2 linked regions of the Fulvivirga ulvae genome follow. The protein of the gene in region 1 interacts with the protein of each later gene in a pairwise test. Links are inferred from orthologs where the notes say so. Each region holds a gene or a part of one and is shown on either strand. Other genes may lie near its edges.

What was found.
Region 2: the proteins of topA (region 1) and LVD17_RS04080 interact in binary tests that used the Escherichia coli proteins (3 or more experiments, as listed by UniProt). The link is inferred for Fulvivirga ulvae from one-to-one orthologs.

Annotation. Positions count from the first base shown.
Region 1 is NZ_CP089981.1:4,700,918-4,708,526, forward strand. What follows is about bases 1,645-4,619. They hold topA (type I DNA topoisomerase), read left to right. Parts: upstream 1,645-1,963; coding sequence 1,964-4,276; downstream 4,277-4,619. Other genes in these bases: LVD17_RS19945 (SixA phosphatase family protein), read right to left, coding at 1,645-1,830; LVD17_RS19955 (SIR2 family NAD-dependent protein deacylase), read left to right, coding at 4,281-4,619. In the rest of the region: LVD17_RS19940 (agmatinase family protein), read right to left, coding at 230-1,297; more of LVD17_RS19945, read right to left, coding at 1,330-1,644; more of LVD17_RS19955, read left to right, coding at 4,620-4,970; LVD17_RS19960 (TlpA family protein disulfide reductase), read right to left, coding at 4,953-5,528; LVD17_RS19965 (Tex family protein), read left to right, coding at 5,767-7,609. UniProt on the Escherichia coli protein: Releases the supercoiling and torsional tension of DNA, which is introduced during the DNA replication and transcription, by transiently cleaving and rejoining one strand of the DNA duplex.
Region 2 is NZ_CP089981.1:947,302-954,870, reverse strand. Bases 3,091-6,025 are described here. They hold LVD17_RS04080 (IMPACT family protein), read left to right. Parts: upstream 3,091-4,212; coding sequence 4,213-4,839; downstream 4,840-6,025. Other genes in these bases: LVD17_RS04075 (PAS domain S-box protein), read right to left, coding at 4,907-6,025; LVD17_RS04085 (hypothetical protein), read left to right, coding at 3,326-4,216; LVD17_RS04090 (head GIN domain-containing protein), read right to left, coding at 3,091-3,199. Also shown: LVD17_RS04100 (MFS transporter), read left to right, coding at 583-1,776; LVD17_RS04095 (lysoplasmalogenase), read left to right, coding at 1,778-2,467; more of LVD17_RS04090, read right to left, coding at 2,504-3,090; more of LVD17_RS04075, read right to left, coding at 6,026-6,730; LVD17_RS04070 (3'-5' exonuclease), read right to left, coding at 6,887-7,474; Na+/H+ antiporter NhaC, read right to left, coding at 7,478-7,569.

The sequences.
Region 1 (7,609 bases):
CTCCCGGATCCGAGGCAGGCTTTAAACACCCCTATAATCCCCTCAGGGGGACAGTCGCGTCGTAGAAATATTCAAAATCCAATTTTATTTACAGTTTACTGTTCACCAGTCAGTCACCGGTTATCGCTTTACTAACCTTTCCTGAAATCACCGATTACCTCTTCACCGATCACTGATTACCCCTTATTTTCTCCGCTACGCTTCGTTTTGAATGACGTGGTATGGTGATCTACACCACCATATTCAACTTACCTTGCGACACCGCCATCAAATTGCTCATCTGGTATAATATCCTTGCACCGACGTTGGCATCCCATTCATCTTCACCGGGAGATACCTCGTTAAGGTCAAAACCAATGATTTTGCGGCCGGATTTTACCACCTGTTTGAACAGGTACATAACCTGGTGGTATTCTAAACCTCCGGGAACGGGTGTACCGGTGTTAGGGCAGAGCTTGGGATCGAGGCCGTCAATATCAAAGCTAATATACACTTGCTCAGGCAGGTGGGTGATGATGTTATTGCATATATTTTCCCAGGTATAACCCTCCAGCAAGGCAGATTTCAGGTCTTCATCATAAAAAGTTACCACCCGGCCATTGGATGTTTTAATATATTCCGCCTCGTCTTCACAAAAATCGCGGATGCCTACCTGTACCAGCTTGGTTATCTGCTGGATTTCCATGGCATTGTACATAATAGAAGCATGCGAATAGGTGAAGTCTTCATAAGCTTTCCTCAGGTCGGCGTGTGCGTCTATTTGTAATATTCCGAAGTTGTCGTATTTCTCACTCAGGGCAGACATCAAACCAAGCGGAGTACTGTGGTCACCACCAAGCAGGCCTACCATTTTCCCTTGTTCGAGCTGCTTTAAGGCCTGTGACTTAACGTATATATTCAGTTTCTCGCAAATTTCATTAACCGTTGAAGGGATTACCTTTAACTCATCCGAAATCCAGTCCTCCTCGTTTTCCTCCAGCCACTGAATGTACCTGGCAGCCAGGTCACGATATTTTTCATTTTCCCTTTTGAACCCCGGTGAAATCGGGAGCATGCTGATGCCCAGTTTCCAGGCATCGGGTATGTCTTTTACAAAAAGGTCTACCTGGGCAGAAGCTTCAAGTATGGCTTCCGGACCGTCAGCGGTGCCGGCGGTGTAAGATACCGTTACCTCCCAGGGCACGGGTATGATGATCAGCTCAGCAGTATCATTATTAAAAGGCAGTCCGAACAAGTTGCCCGAGGTACCGGGTGCATTGGGGTCGAACTTGGAAATTATCTCTTCTTTCTCCGTCATAGTTTTCTATCGAAATTGGGGGACGAAATTAATTAAAAATTGAGCAAATCAGGATACTCATAGCTGACCATTTTTCCGGTGCCTTCGGAGATCATATTCCATTGATCAAGCTCGAATTCTATACTTACCACACCACATGTGGTCATGTCACCTATTTCTGATTTGGTCAGGTACTCAGCCAGATAGCTGATGGCCGGGTTATGGCCTACCAGCAATACGGTATTCCACTCATCCTTGAGCTGATTGATCACCTGCAGAAGAGTACGGGTTGAGGCCTCGTATATTTCAGGATTTAGATGTATTTTAGATGTGTCGTACTTGAGTTGCTCCGCAATGAGGGATGCGGTAGCCTGTGCCCTGACCGCCGGGCTGCTGACAATAATATCGAATTGTATACCTTTGTTGCTGAAGTTAATGCCCATCCGGGTGGAGTTTTGAAGCCCGATGGAATTCAGCTCCCGGTCTGTGTCATTCTGCCCGGGTTGCTTGTCAGAGGCCTTTGCATGGCGTGCAAGAAATAAAGTTTTAGTCATAACTTTTCTAAAATAAGAGTTGTTAATTTGCCTACCTAACAAATGTCTCACTAATTATTTAATTAGATCAAAAATTTTATTTTTGAAAATTTTAGTGATCTTTGAAATTCTCAAAACAGTTGAATTTTAACATATGCCGAAGAATTTAGTCATCGTGGAGTCTCCTGCAAAGGCCAAAACAATTGAAGGATACCTGGGGAAGGATTATAAAGTAACATCAAGCTACGGTCACGTTCGTGACCTGCCAAAAGGAGACAAAGCTATTGACAAAGAGCATGGCTTTAAACCTACTTACGAAATCACCGCCGATAAAAAAGAGGTGGTAAAAGAACTGAAAAAACTGGTTAAGGAAGCGGAGACTATCTACCTCGCAAGTGATGATGACCGCGAAGGAGAGGCCATTTCGTGGCACTTAAAAGAGGCCCTGAACCTTAACGATGACAATACAAGAAGGATCGTATTCAGGGAGATCACAAAAAATGCCATTGAGAATGCGATCAAAAACCCGAGAGGAATTGATATAGACCTTGTTAATGCGCAGCAGGCACGCCGTGTGCTTGACAGGCTTGTTGGTTTTGAGCTTTCACCTATCCTTTGGAAAAAGATTAAAACCGGACTTTCCGCAGGGCGCGTGCAGTCAGTAGCAGTAAGGCTGGTAGTAGAAAGGGAAAGGGATGTGGAGAAATTTGATCCTGTCAGTTCTTATAAAATAACGGCAACCTTTGACCTTGGAGGCAAAAAGCTGCTAAGCGCGGAGCTGCCGAAAAAATTTGACACTGAGGAGGAGGCGATGCAGTTTCTGGAGGCATGCAAAGATGCAGAATTCTCCATTATAGATCTGCAAAAGAAGCCTTCCAAAAAATCACCAGCACCTCCGTTCACTACTTCTACACTGCAGCAGGAAGCCAGCAGAAAGCTGGGTTTCTCCGTGTCACAGACCATGACCATAGCCCAGAAGCTTTATGAAGCAGGTATCATTTCCTATATGAGAACAGACTCTGTTAACCTGTCGGATGAAGCTGTTAACGGTGCAGTGAGTGAGATCAAAAAAGCTTACGGAGACAATTTCGTTAAAGTCAGAAAATATAAAACTAAATCATCAGGCGCCCAGGAAGCTCACGAAGCCATCAGGCCGACCAACTTTGCTGTTACCAGTCCGGGAGTGGACAGGAATGGAGAGCGCTTGTATGAACTGATTTGGAAAAGGGCAATTGCCTCCCAGATGGCCGATGCCCAGATAGAAAAAACAACTGCCACCATTGGCATCTCTACCGTGCCACAGCAACTGGTTGCAACCGGGGAGGTGGTCAAGTTTGAAGGCTTTCTTTCTGTTTACCTGGAGTCTACCGATGATGAAGACGAAGGAGAAGAGCAAAAGGGAATGCTTCCACCGCTTAAAGTAGGGCAGGAGCTTATACTTGATACCATGAAAGCCCGTCAAGGCTTTACAAGGCCTCCAGCCAGGTACACTGAAGCCAGTCTGGTGAAGAAGCTGGAAGAAATGGGTATAGGACGCCCGTCAACGTATGCTCCCACCATTTCGACCATTCAGAAAAGGAACTATGTGATCAAAGAGAACAGGGAAGGTACTGAGAGACAATACACGGTGTTGGAACTCAAGGATAAAAAGGTTACACCGAAGTCGCTGACAGAAGTGGTAGGTACGGAGAAGAGTAAGCTGTTCCCAACCAACATGGCTATGGTGGTGAATGATTTCCTTGTCGAACATTTTCCTAACGTGACCAACTATAGCTTTACCGCAGAAGTAGAGAAGCTTTTTGATGAAGTAGCGCAAGGGTTGAAAGAGTGGGATAAAATGATTGGTGAATTTTATTCTGAATTCCACTCCAAAGTAGAAAATACCGAAAATATTGAGCGATCTTCCGTACCCAAGTCAAAGGAGTTAGGGATCGACCCTAAATCTGGTAAAAAAGTAATTGCCAGACTAGGTAAATTCGGACCAATAGCTCAAATAGGTGGGGATGATGAGGATGAGAAGCCTCAATATGCCAGCCTGAGAAAAGGGCAGTTTATTGAAAGCATTACCCTGGAAGATGCCCTGGAACTGTTCAAGCTACCAAGGGAGATTGGTGAGTTTGAAGGCAAACCCATGCAGGCAGCCATAGGGAGGTTTGGGCCTTACATCCGGCACGACGGCAAATTTGTATCCATCCCTAAAGATGACGACCCGTACAGCATAGAGGCTGACAGGGCTATCGAACTCATCCAGCAAAAGAGAGAAGCAGATGCCAATAAGTTTATAAAATCGTTTGATGAGAATCCTGATGTTCAGGTGCTTAACGGAAGGTATGGCCCATACATTAAGTTTGGTAAAAAGAATGTGAAGATACCGAAAGGTAAGGAGCCTAAAGAACTTACTTTGGAGGAGTGCATAGAGCTTGCGGAGAAAACACCTGCCAAAAAAGGAGGCAGAAAAAAGAAATAATATTATGATGAAGGTAGTTGTTCTTACAGGAGCAGGTATCAGTGCTGAAAGTGGCATAGCCACTTTCAGGGATTCCAACGGCCTTTGGGAGGGACATGATGTGATGGAAGTTGCTTCCCCACAGGGCTGGGCAAAGAACCCTGAGCTTGTATTGAACTTCTACAACGAGCGAAGAAAGGCCTCCCTAAAGGCAGAACCGAATGCCGGTCACCTTGCCCTGGCTAAGTTGGAAGAAGATTTTGATGTAACCATTGTCACACAAAATGTAGACAACCTTCATGAAAAAGCCGGCTCATCAAACGTGATCCACCTTCATGGGCAGCTATTCCAGTGCCGGAGTACTGCTGATGATAATTTGGTTTACGAAATGGATGGATGGGAGCTTAAGCTGGGAGATAAATGTGAGAAGGGCTCTCAGCTAAGGCCAAATATCGTTTGGTTTGGAGAACTTGTACCTATGATGGAAATTGCCGCCAAAGAAACTTATGGAGCAGATATTTTTATGGTGGTAGGCACCTCACTGGTGGTGTACCCCGCTGCAGGCCTGCTCGATCTGGTTGCTGATCATGTACCTAAGTATGTTATAGACCCGAAATTACCCCAGGTATCAAAAAGATCGAACCTCTACCTGTATGAAGAAAATGCAACAACAGGTGTTGAAAAGGTAAGGCAGCGCTTACTTGCTGACCTTTGATGCCTGCTTATTCAGAAATTTCCTGAACGATTTGGTGTCATAATTAGCCATTCCCACCTTCTTCGCAACAATTTTGCCGTCTTTTGATATCACATAGGTGGTGGGTATGGAAGGGGACCTGAATACATCAGGTACGCGGCTGGCAGGTAGGTAAACCGGGAAGGTATATTCCTTTTTGGCAATAAACCTTTTTGGCTTCTCAATACTATCATCCATTGAGAGCATTACAAATACAATATCTTTGTTGTCAATCTTATTGTATAAGTCCTGAATACCAGGCATTTCCGCGATGCAGGGAGCGCACCACGTAGCCCAAACGTTTAGAAAGATCACTTTACCTTTAAAGTCTTCAAATTTTACTGTTTGGCCATCCAGTGCCTGAAGTGTAAAATTGAAATCAGCTTTTTCAGGATTTTCAAGCTTTGTATCTGCGGTGATCAGACCTGTGCTTAAAATCGCCCTTTGTGCAAGGGCGGCCACATCAGTGTACAAGCCGGTAAAATATAGAAATAAACCTAGGGCCAAAAATATTCCCCACTCTCTTAGTTGCTTTTTCATACAGGATAAATTAGAAGAAAGGTTTTAACTCAAAATAAAGTTAAAAACCGAAAAACCAGTTCTTATAACGTAAAGATTTTGCAATGAGGTTCCCTTTTTTCGTAAATTAAATGTCTGCTGACCGACCTGATAATCACTTTATAAAATGTTAATAACTTTTAGGCCTATGGGTCAGCAGGCTATTTCATAATTTTATATTTTTGTCGGCCTCAAAAAATAATACGTATAAATAATTAGAATGGATAAGAATATTTCAATAGTAGCCAAAGAGCTGGGAATCAATGAGAAGCAGGCTTTTGCTGTAGTAGAGTTGCTGGATGAAGGAGCCACTGTACCTTTTATTTCCAGGTATAGGAAAGAAATGACAGGTAGCCTTGATGAAGTTGCCATTACATCGATCAGGGACAGGGTAACACAGCTCAGGGAGTTGGATAAAAGGAGAGAGGCTATATTAAAGTCTATTGAAAAGCAGGAGAAGCTGACCCCTGAACTGGAAGCATCCATCAACGCAGCCCAGACACTGGCAGAGTTGGAGGATATTTATCTCCCTTACAAGCCAAAGAGAAAAACCAGGGCTTCCGTGGCCAAGGAAAAAGGACTTGAGCCATTGGCAAAAGTGCTGTTCGAGCAGGAGTCAGCAGACCTCGAGAAGCTGGCCTCAGAATACATTGATGAAGAGAAGGGTGTGGCCAATACTGAGGAAGCATTGCAGGGCGCCAGAGACATCATAGCTGAGTGGATGAATGAAGATCAGGAAGTGCGTAAGAAGATGAGGGACCTGTTCGAGAAAGAGGCCGTGATCGTATCGAAAGTGATTAAAGGTAAGGAAGAGGAAGGCCAGAAATACAAAGACTACTTCGAATGGGAGGAACCAATTTCCAAAACACCTTCGCACAGGTTGCTGGCTATGAGACGTGGTGAGAAAGAGATGATCTTATCCCTTGATGTAGCACCTGACGATGATGTAGCCGTTGATCTTTTAAAAAGACAGTTTGTTAAATCTGCCAATGCAGCCGCAGAGCAGGTGAAAGAAGCCGCTGCCGACTGTTACAAAAGGTTGCTGAAGCCTTCCATGGAGACAGAGATCAGGATCAATTCTAAAAATAAGGCAGATGAAGAAGCTATCAGGGTGTTTGCAGATAACCTGAGACAGTTGCTGCTGGCTGCTCCTTTAGGGCAGAAAAACGTGCTGGCGTTAGACCCGGGATTCAGAACAGGCTGTAAAGTGGTAGTACTGGATAAACAAGGAAAGCTACTGCATAATGATGCCATATTCCCCAACGAACCTCAAAAGAGGGTAGCAGAGTCAGGCGCACTTGTAAAATACCTATGCGAAAAGTACGATGTGGAGGCTATTGCTATCGGTAATGGTACGGCCAGCCGTGAGACGGAAAGCTTTGTACGAGACCTCGGCCTGCCCAAAAGCATTTTAGTGATCATGGTAAATGAAAGTGGTGCTTCCGTATACTCCGCTTCGGATGTTGCCCGCGACGAATTTCCTGACTATGATGTAACGGTTCGTGGAGCCGTATCCATTGGAAGAAGGCTGATGGACCCGCTGGCTGAGCTTGTAAAAATCGACCCTAAATCTATCGGGGTAGGACAGTACCAGCATGATGTGGATCAAAATGCGCTGAAACATGGCCTTGATGATGTGGTGATGAGCTGTGTGAACTCTGTAGGAGTAGAGTTGAACACTGCCAGTAAAGAACTTCTTAGCTATGTATCAGGTCTCGGCCCAAGCCTTGCAAAAACCATTGTAGAGCACAGAAATCAAAACGGTCCGTTCAAAGACAGAAAATCGCTGACCAAAGTTTCAAGGCTTGGAGATAAGGCATTTGAACAGGCTGCCGGTTTCCTTAGGATACGCGGTGCGGAAAATCCGTTGGATAGCTCGGCAGTACACCCTGAAAGCTACCATATCGTTGAGAAAATGGCCTCTGATCTCGGCTGTTCCGTGCATGACATGATCAACGATGTGACGTTGAGAAATAAGATTGACCTTAAAAAGTATGTTACCGACACGGTAGGTCTGCCTACGCTTAACGACATTATGCAGGAATTGGCCAAGCCCGGCCGTG
Region 2 (7,569 bases), 3.8 Mb from region 1 along the record:
CGCATAAGCCTACGGGTATAGTTATTGTCTGCCAGGTGGAACGTTCGCAGTTGGCCAACCGGGAGCGAGCCATGAAGATGCTGAAATCGCGCTTGTACCAGATGGAGATAGAAAAGCGAAATGCTGAGCGTGATAAAATTGAAAGTTCAAAGATGAAGATCGATTTCGGTTCTCAGATCAGGAATTATGTACTTCATCCTTACAAGCTGATCAAAGATGCCCGTACAGGTGTGGAAAGAACAGATGTGCAGAACGTACTGGATGGAGACCTTGACGATTACATCAAAGCATTTTTGCTCGGACAGCAGAAGGAAAAGGCCAGGTAATATTCAATATCTTTGAAAGAACGCTCCAAGTTATTTGGGGCGTTTTTTTTATGTATTCACGATAGTGGGCAAACATTTTAAAGTCCCAGATGAAATCTTACTTCAACCAAAAGCAGATAGCGAAATAAGGTTATACTGAACTCCCCTGGATGTTTACTGAGTTCAGTTGCCCACGGAGGCAGTTTAAATAATAAATGATTTAGAAATCAGATTATTACCCTCTAATCCTGATTTTTAGGTTAGTTTTGCGGGCATCATGCAGGCACAAGCAGTTAACTCCCCAAAAGAACGCACCTATACCTTACAGTTCTGGCTTTTATGTGCCAGTTCCTATTTATTTTTTGCCAGTTTTAACATGATCATTCCGGAACTTCCGGATTATCTGACCAGCCTTGGCGGAGAGGATTACAAGGGATTGATCATATCCTTATTTACCCTTACTGCATTAATTTCCAGGCCATTTAGTGGGAAACTCACCGACAGGATAGGAAGGATACCTGTTATGATCATCGGAGCTGCTGTCTGTTTTGTCATCGGCTTTATTTATCCTATGATCACCACGGTTGCCGGCTTTTTTGCTTTGCGCTTTATACATGGGTTTTCTACGGGCTTTAAACCTACAGGCACTGTAGCTTATGTTGCGGATATTGTACCTTATCAGAGACGTGGTGAAGCACTGGGTATCTCAGGGGTATTTGGTACCATAGGTATGGCAAGTGGCCCTGCAATCGGGAGCCAGATTAAGCTATGGTACTCTATGGATGTAATGTTCTATACCTCCTCAGCACTGGCCATACTTTCCATTCTGGTACTCATAGGCATGAAGGAAACGCTGGCCAAGCCTGAGAAATTCAGGTTAGAGCACCTGAAAATAAACCGCAATGAAATTTATGATCCAAGTGTTATAGCCCCGTCCATTGTTATGTTCTTTACAGTATTTTCCTTCGGTATGGTGTTGACCGTTGTACCAGATCTAAGCAAACATCTGGGCATGGAAAACAAAGGAGTGTTTTTCACGGTTTTCACAGTATCATCCCTGTTGGTACGTATTTTGGCGGGCAAGGCATCAGACAGATATGGCCGTGAACGGGTGTTGCTGGTTGCTACCCTACTCTATGCTGCCGGAATGTTTGTAGTCGGTATCGCAGGCAGTGTTTTTATGTTGCTTACCGGTGCAGTACTCTTTGGCCTGGGCACAGGAATGAACTCTCCTACCATATTTGCCTGGACTGCGGACCTTTGTAAAGACGAGAACAGGGGGAAGGCTATGGCCACCGTTTTCATTGCCCTTGAGTTTGGCATTATGATGGGTGCACTGCTTTCGGGATGGATCTATGCCAATAAAGCAGAAAACTTTATGATCACCTTTTGGACCGGTGGCTTTTTTGCAATTATTGCGTTTCTGTTTCTAATGATTAAATTGGTGAGAAAACAGCAAACAACTAATTAAAGTGAGAAAAATTATCCTGATCCTGTTTGTCATAGTTGCTGCGATAAACCTTACTTCCCAAATTATTGAAAATGCCGATCTGGCATTCTATTCCAAGCCATTTTTGATGCCGCTTTTGATGATATATTTTGCGGTATCCAGCACTGAGAAGAGTTCACTACTTAATTTCGGGCTATTGGCCCTGTTATTTTCATGGATAGGAGATGTGGTATTGATGTTCCAGGATCGAGGTGAACTCTATTTTATGATGGGGCTGGGGTCTTTTCTTGTAGCTCATCTGGTCTATATTTATACCTACAAAAAGGCACGGTGGAAAAATGAGGAAAATAGTTTGCTCCCGACCCAAAGGATACGCTATGTATTTATTCTGGTTCTGGCCGGTTGCGGCCTGGTATATGTTTTGTTGCCCAAGCTTGGGGATTTGATGGTTCCTGTTATTATTTATGCCAGTGTGATTGTTGCTATGGCTATTTTTGCGCTTAACCGTTTTGGGTATACCTCTCAGTCTAGCTTCGGTTTTGTATTTTTCGGAGCCGTTCTGTTCATGATGTCAGACTCCATCCTTGCTATTAATAAATTTATGGAGCCGCTGCCCATTGCTGGGTTTTGGATTATGCTTACATATATCCTTGCGCAGTTTACCATAGTAAGGGGATTGTTATTACATAAAAAGAGGGTGCCGACCTTCTAGCACCCTCTCCACACTCTGAGTTATTGACCTGAAAAATTAGATTTTTCTTACTTTACCACTCCCTGATGAATGGCTGTTGATATTTGAAGGGCTTCCTTTGTAATAAACGCTACCACTTCCACTGATCGAAGCGTCAATAGATTTTTCAGCAAACACTTTACAGCTTCCTGAGCCTGATATTTTTATTTTATATGAATCTGACTTCAAATCTTCGGCACCTAAACTACCTGAACCGCTTATTGAGAGATCCACATACCTGGCGGTGCCTTCGAGGGAAATTTCACCCGACCCTGAAATGGAAAGATCCAGGTCGCTTACCGTAGCATTTAAATTGACACTGCCTGAGCCACTTACGCTGATTTCCATATCTCCGGCCTTTATTGTGTTTTTTCCATATATTTTACCGGAGCCGGAGATATTGATTTCTTCAATTTCGGGTATAGTAATATATACTTCCAGATCGCCGTCGTCAGACCAGCTAAACCATCCTGAGCTTTCTTTTTTTATGATCAGACGCCCACCACGCACTTCGGTTTCTATCTTTTCCAGCACTTCTTTTGATCCTTTCAGTTCTACTTTCTGATTAGAGCCTTGTGTCAGGTAGACTTTCCCTGCGGTGCTGAAAGATAATTGATTGAACGATGATAACTCCCGTATTTCAGATTGCTGAGCAAATAATGAAATGCATGAAAATGAGAGCAGAAGAAGTAACGTAGTTTTTGCCTGTGTCATTGCTATTAGATTTTTAGCTAAAGACCCACATTGCAGGGCCGGGTTGCATGAATTAGACTCAAATTTTAAAGCGAGGTTACAAGTACGTGAAAAAATATCTTATTTTGCGCCCCCAAACTTTAGAGTATGCTGGATATTTTACTTTGTGTCTTAATGAATGTGGGCATATTTATTTGCTTCAGGTTATTTTCTACATTTAAGATGGATACCTTTCAGGCTATTGTTTTTAACTATGTGGCGTGTGTTATTACCGGGGCAGTTTTCATGGGAGATAGTTCAGTGCTTGAAAGTATTACTATTGACGAGCCCTGGGTTCTCATTGCTATGGTACTTGGAGGTGTTTTTATAGGCACATTTTATTTGATGGCCATTACTACCCAAAAATTTAGTATGACGGTTTCATCTATCTCGGCAAAAATGTCGCTTATCATACCCGTACTTTTCAGTATTTTATTACTCGATATTCAGTCGAGGCCTTACACCTGGCTAAATTATGCTGGTATGGCGCTTGCACTGGCTGCAATTTTTATGAGCTCGTACAAGGAGAAAAAGATTGAGGCACATAAGTTAAGGGGCTTTGATTTATTTCTGCCGCTTTTGGTATTTATTTTTGGAGGCATTATAGACTCTTCGATTAACTATACCAGTTATTATTTTCTTACTGATCGGGAATCTGCTGTTTTCCCGATGTTTGTATTTGTGTCTGCGGGAGTTATTGGACTTTTCTTATTAATTAGTAATAGAAGGAAATTATCATTAATAAGTGTTGCTGGAGGTGCTGTACTGGGTGTGGTCAATTATTTTTCAATTTACTTTCTTATTACTTCACTTTCAGCATTCAGTAATGACGGGGCTATTGTATATCCCTTAATCAATGTGGGGATTATTGTTTTAGCGGCAGGATTATCAGTAGCGTTTTTTAAAGAAAGATTCTCCAGGCTTAACCAGGTAGGTTTGGTTTTGGCCGTTTTGGCCATTATTTTCATATCATACCAGGAAATATTAGCTCTGATATGAACATTAAAGCAGAAAGCTACCTTACTATTGCGGTACCTTCGGAAGGGCTTTACAAAGAGAAGGGGAGCAAATTTCTTGCGTTCGCCTACCCGGTAGCCTCTGAGGAAGATATAAAGGAGCGTTTGGACGAGCTTCGAAAAAGATATTATGATGCCCGGCATCACTGTTATGCCTATGTACTAGGTGCCGATAGAAACATTTACAGGGCTAATGATGACGGTGAGCCCAATCACTCTGCCGGAGATCCTATATTAGGGCAAATCAACTCTAAAAAACTAACTGATACACTGGTGGTTGTGGTGCGATATTTCGGAGGTACCAAATTAGGAGTAAGCGGATTGATCAATGCCTACAAAGTATCTGCGGAAGAAGCCCTCAATAGTGCACAAATCAAAAAAGTGGATATTACACGTACCATCAGTCTTAGGTACACTTATGATGCGACTAATGAAGTGATGCGCCTCATCAACGATTTTGAAATAAAAATTACTGATCAGGTTTTCGGAGCTGATTGCCAGCTGACAGGAGAAGTTAAAGTGGGCATGAACGATCTGCTTGACGAAAAGATACAATTTCTCATAGATACTGGCCATGAATTGACCATGGAGTACCCTGAAGATTAAGGAGGATGCAAAACAGAATATCCTTATGGTTTAATTCAGGAGTATAGTTTTTGGTCGGTGTTACAGATTAATTCTCATCTCTTTTCAATCTTGTCAGTTCTTCCATTTGAAGCTTCATTTGTACTTGCTGTTCTTTTTCCCTGGTGATATCGTAGGCGAACTTAACAACTTTTACAGGCTGTTGGGCTTTGTTTCTAATGGGACTGTACATCCCCTTTATCCAAATAGTTTTACCATCCCTGGTTAATCTTTTGAATTCACCGTTAAAAGATTTTCCTTCTGAGAGTGTAGCCCAGAATTTAGCATATGCATCGGATTCGCTTTCCTCTTTGTCAACAAATATTCTATGGTGGCGATCGATTATCTCATCTTTATTGTAGCCGACAAGAGCCAGGAAGTTATTGTTGGCCTCCAGAATTTTCCCGGAGAGATCAAATTCAACTGTGGCAATTGTGGAGTTGATCACTCTTAGCTGTTCTGACATTTCACCTGAAATCCTCTGCATCTCTTCCTGCGTAGCCGTTATTTCCTCGAGGGTTTTCTTCATTTTAGCCTGCTGCTCTTTTTCACTGGTTATATCATAGGCGAACTTCACTACTTTTACAGGATTACCTGCATTGTCCAATATTGGGCTGTACATCCCTTTGATCCATACGGCATTACCTTTTTTTGTTACCCTGCTGAATTCACCATCAAAGGAATGACCTGAGGATAGTTCCTTCCAGAATTTTACGTAGGCCTCAGAATTGGCCTCTTCTGCGGCAACGAATATTTTGTGGTGCCGGCCAATGATCTCTTCTTTGCCGTAGCCCATCAAAGCCAGGAAGTTTTCATTAGCATCTCTAATTATTCCCGATAGATCGAACTCTATGGTGGCTATGGTAGCATTGATCACGCGGAGTTGTTCAGACATCTCTGCCGAAACCCGCTGCATCTCTTCCTGTGTAGCCTGCAGTTCTTCCATGTTTTGCCTCATTTCTTCTTCCTGGGCTTTTAGCTCTTCGGCTTGTTGCTGAGTAGATGCTAAAAGAGCCTTGGTGGTCACATTGATCCTTGCATTTGATATGGTGGAGGCAATACTCTCGGCCAGTTTTTCTACAAAATCAATTTCATGTTCTTCAAATATTTTAAATGATGCCAGTTCTGCCACTCCATATGTTTCATCGTTTACCTTCAAAGGTATTATAAGGATGCATTTGGGGAGAGCTTCTCCCAAACCAGATGTTATATTCACATAAGACTCAGGAATGTCCGTCATCAATATTTTCTCCCCTTCCAACCAGCACTGCCCGGTAAGCCCCTGCCCTGGATTTATCCTTTTGCTTATGAATTTTTTTCTGTTGTAGGCATAAGCCGCTTTGAGTTCAAGGTATCGGTCATTGTTCTCTTCCTCAACCACAAACAACCCGCCTTGGTTGGCGTTCAGGTATTTCACCAAGTTACGGATAATAATATCGGAAAGGGTTTGTAAATCATTTTCACTACGAAGTATTTCCCCGAATTTAGCCAATCCGGTATTCATCCAGTTGCGCTTTAGGTCCTCGTCGGCTGTGGACCGTAGCTTTTCCTGCATTTTAAAAAGCTTTTGAAACAGTGCATCATTTTCAGTGCTTAAATGAAGGTCTGCGGTGTAACTACCAGATGAAATGGTTTCGACAAATGTTGTCATTTTATCCACACGCATATTTTCCGCTTCAAGTTTTGAGGCGTATCGCCTTTTGACTTCTTCACTGCGTTTTAGTATGCGGAAGGTGAGTATACTCAATAAAAGAATAATAACAGCTGTAGAAATTATGGTATAGTGAACAGGTTGATCAAGGTATATAATTACCGATATAATTATACCAGAACCGGCAATGAGGATGGGGAGTAGAGGAATTTGTTTGTACATAAAGTTGTTTAAAATTTCATTTTTTAATTTAAACAAATAATTATGCCAAACTATTTTTTACTTAAAAAGTTTAATAAAATCATATTTATTCATTATTCGAGGTTCATTTTGAGATTATTTTCCAAATAAAGGAAATTTTCTCATTAATGCAGTGCGTCAATATTTAAAGTATCCTTTTCTCTCCAGTTCTCGGTACATTTCAATACAAACCCAGGCATCTGTTGCCGCATAGTTAATCTGTTTATCGCTCAGCTTTTCACTTTCCCAATTTGAAATCTGAGCGCTTTTTGAAATCCTGAATCCTAGGACAATTGCAGCCAGTTTTCTGAGCCCGTTGCTTTCTATTCCTATTTCTTTTACCAGCTTATTGAGCTCGACAAAGCCTCCCGGCGTAAACTCTCTCAATTTTCTTAAGTCTTTAATATCGTCACGCAGGGCAACTCCGATCTTTAATAGTTTCTTATTTGACAGAAATGCAATAAGGTCGTTGGTAAGGCCTGTAAGGTTAGTTCTGATCAGGAAAACCTCTTTTGAGGTAGCTATTTGTATCAGAGACACATGGTTATATTCTCCTTTTTTAAACGCAGGTTTTGTTTCAGTGTCAAAGCCAACAACTTTTTCTCTGCTTACTTTGCTCATGACTTCGGTTATCTGATCTTCCTGAGTGATAATATGAACCCTGCCTTCATATCGCTGAAGCTCAAGTTCATTTATTTCTTCACTGGATATCGTGGCCGGATACATGCTTTAAATTCGTTTTTCGGTTTGATCCACCTTACGGATCTTAATATTAGCGTAAGCAAACAGGATGGTCATAAAAGGACTCATGATATTGAAAA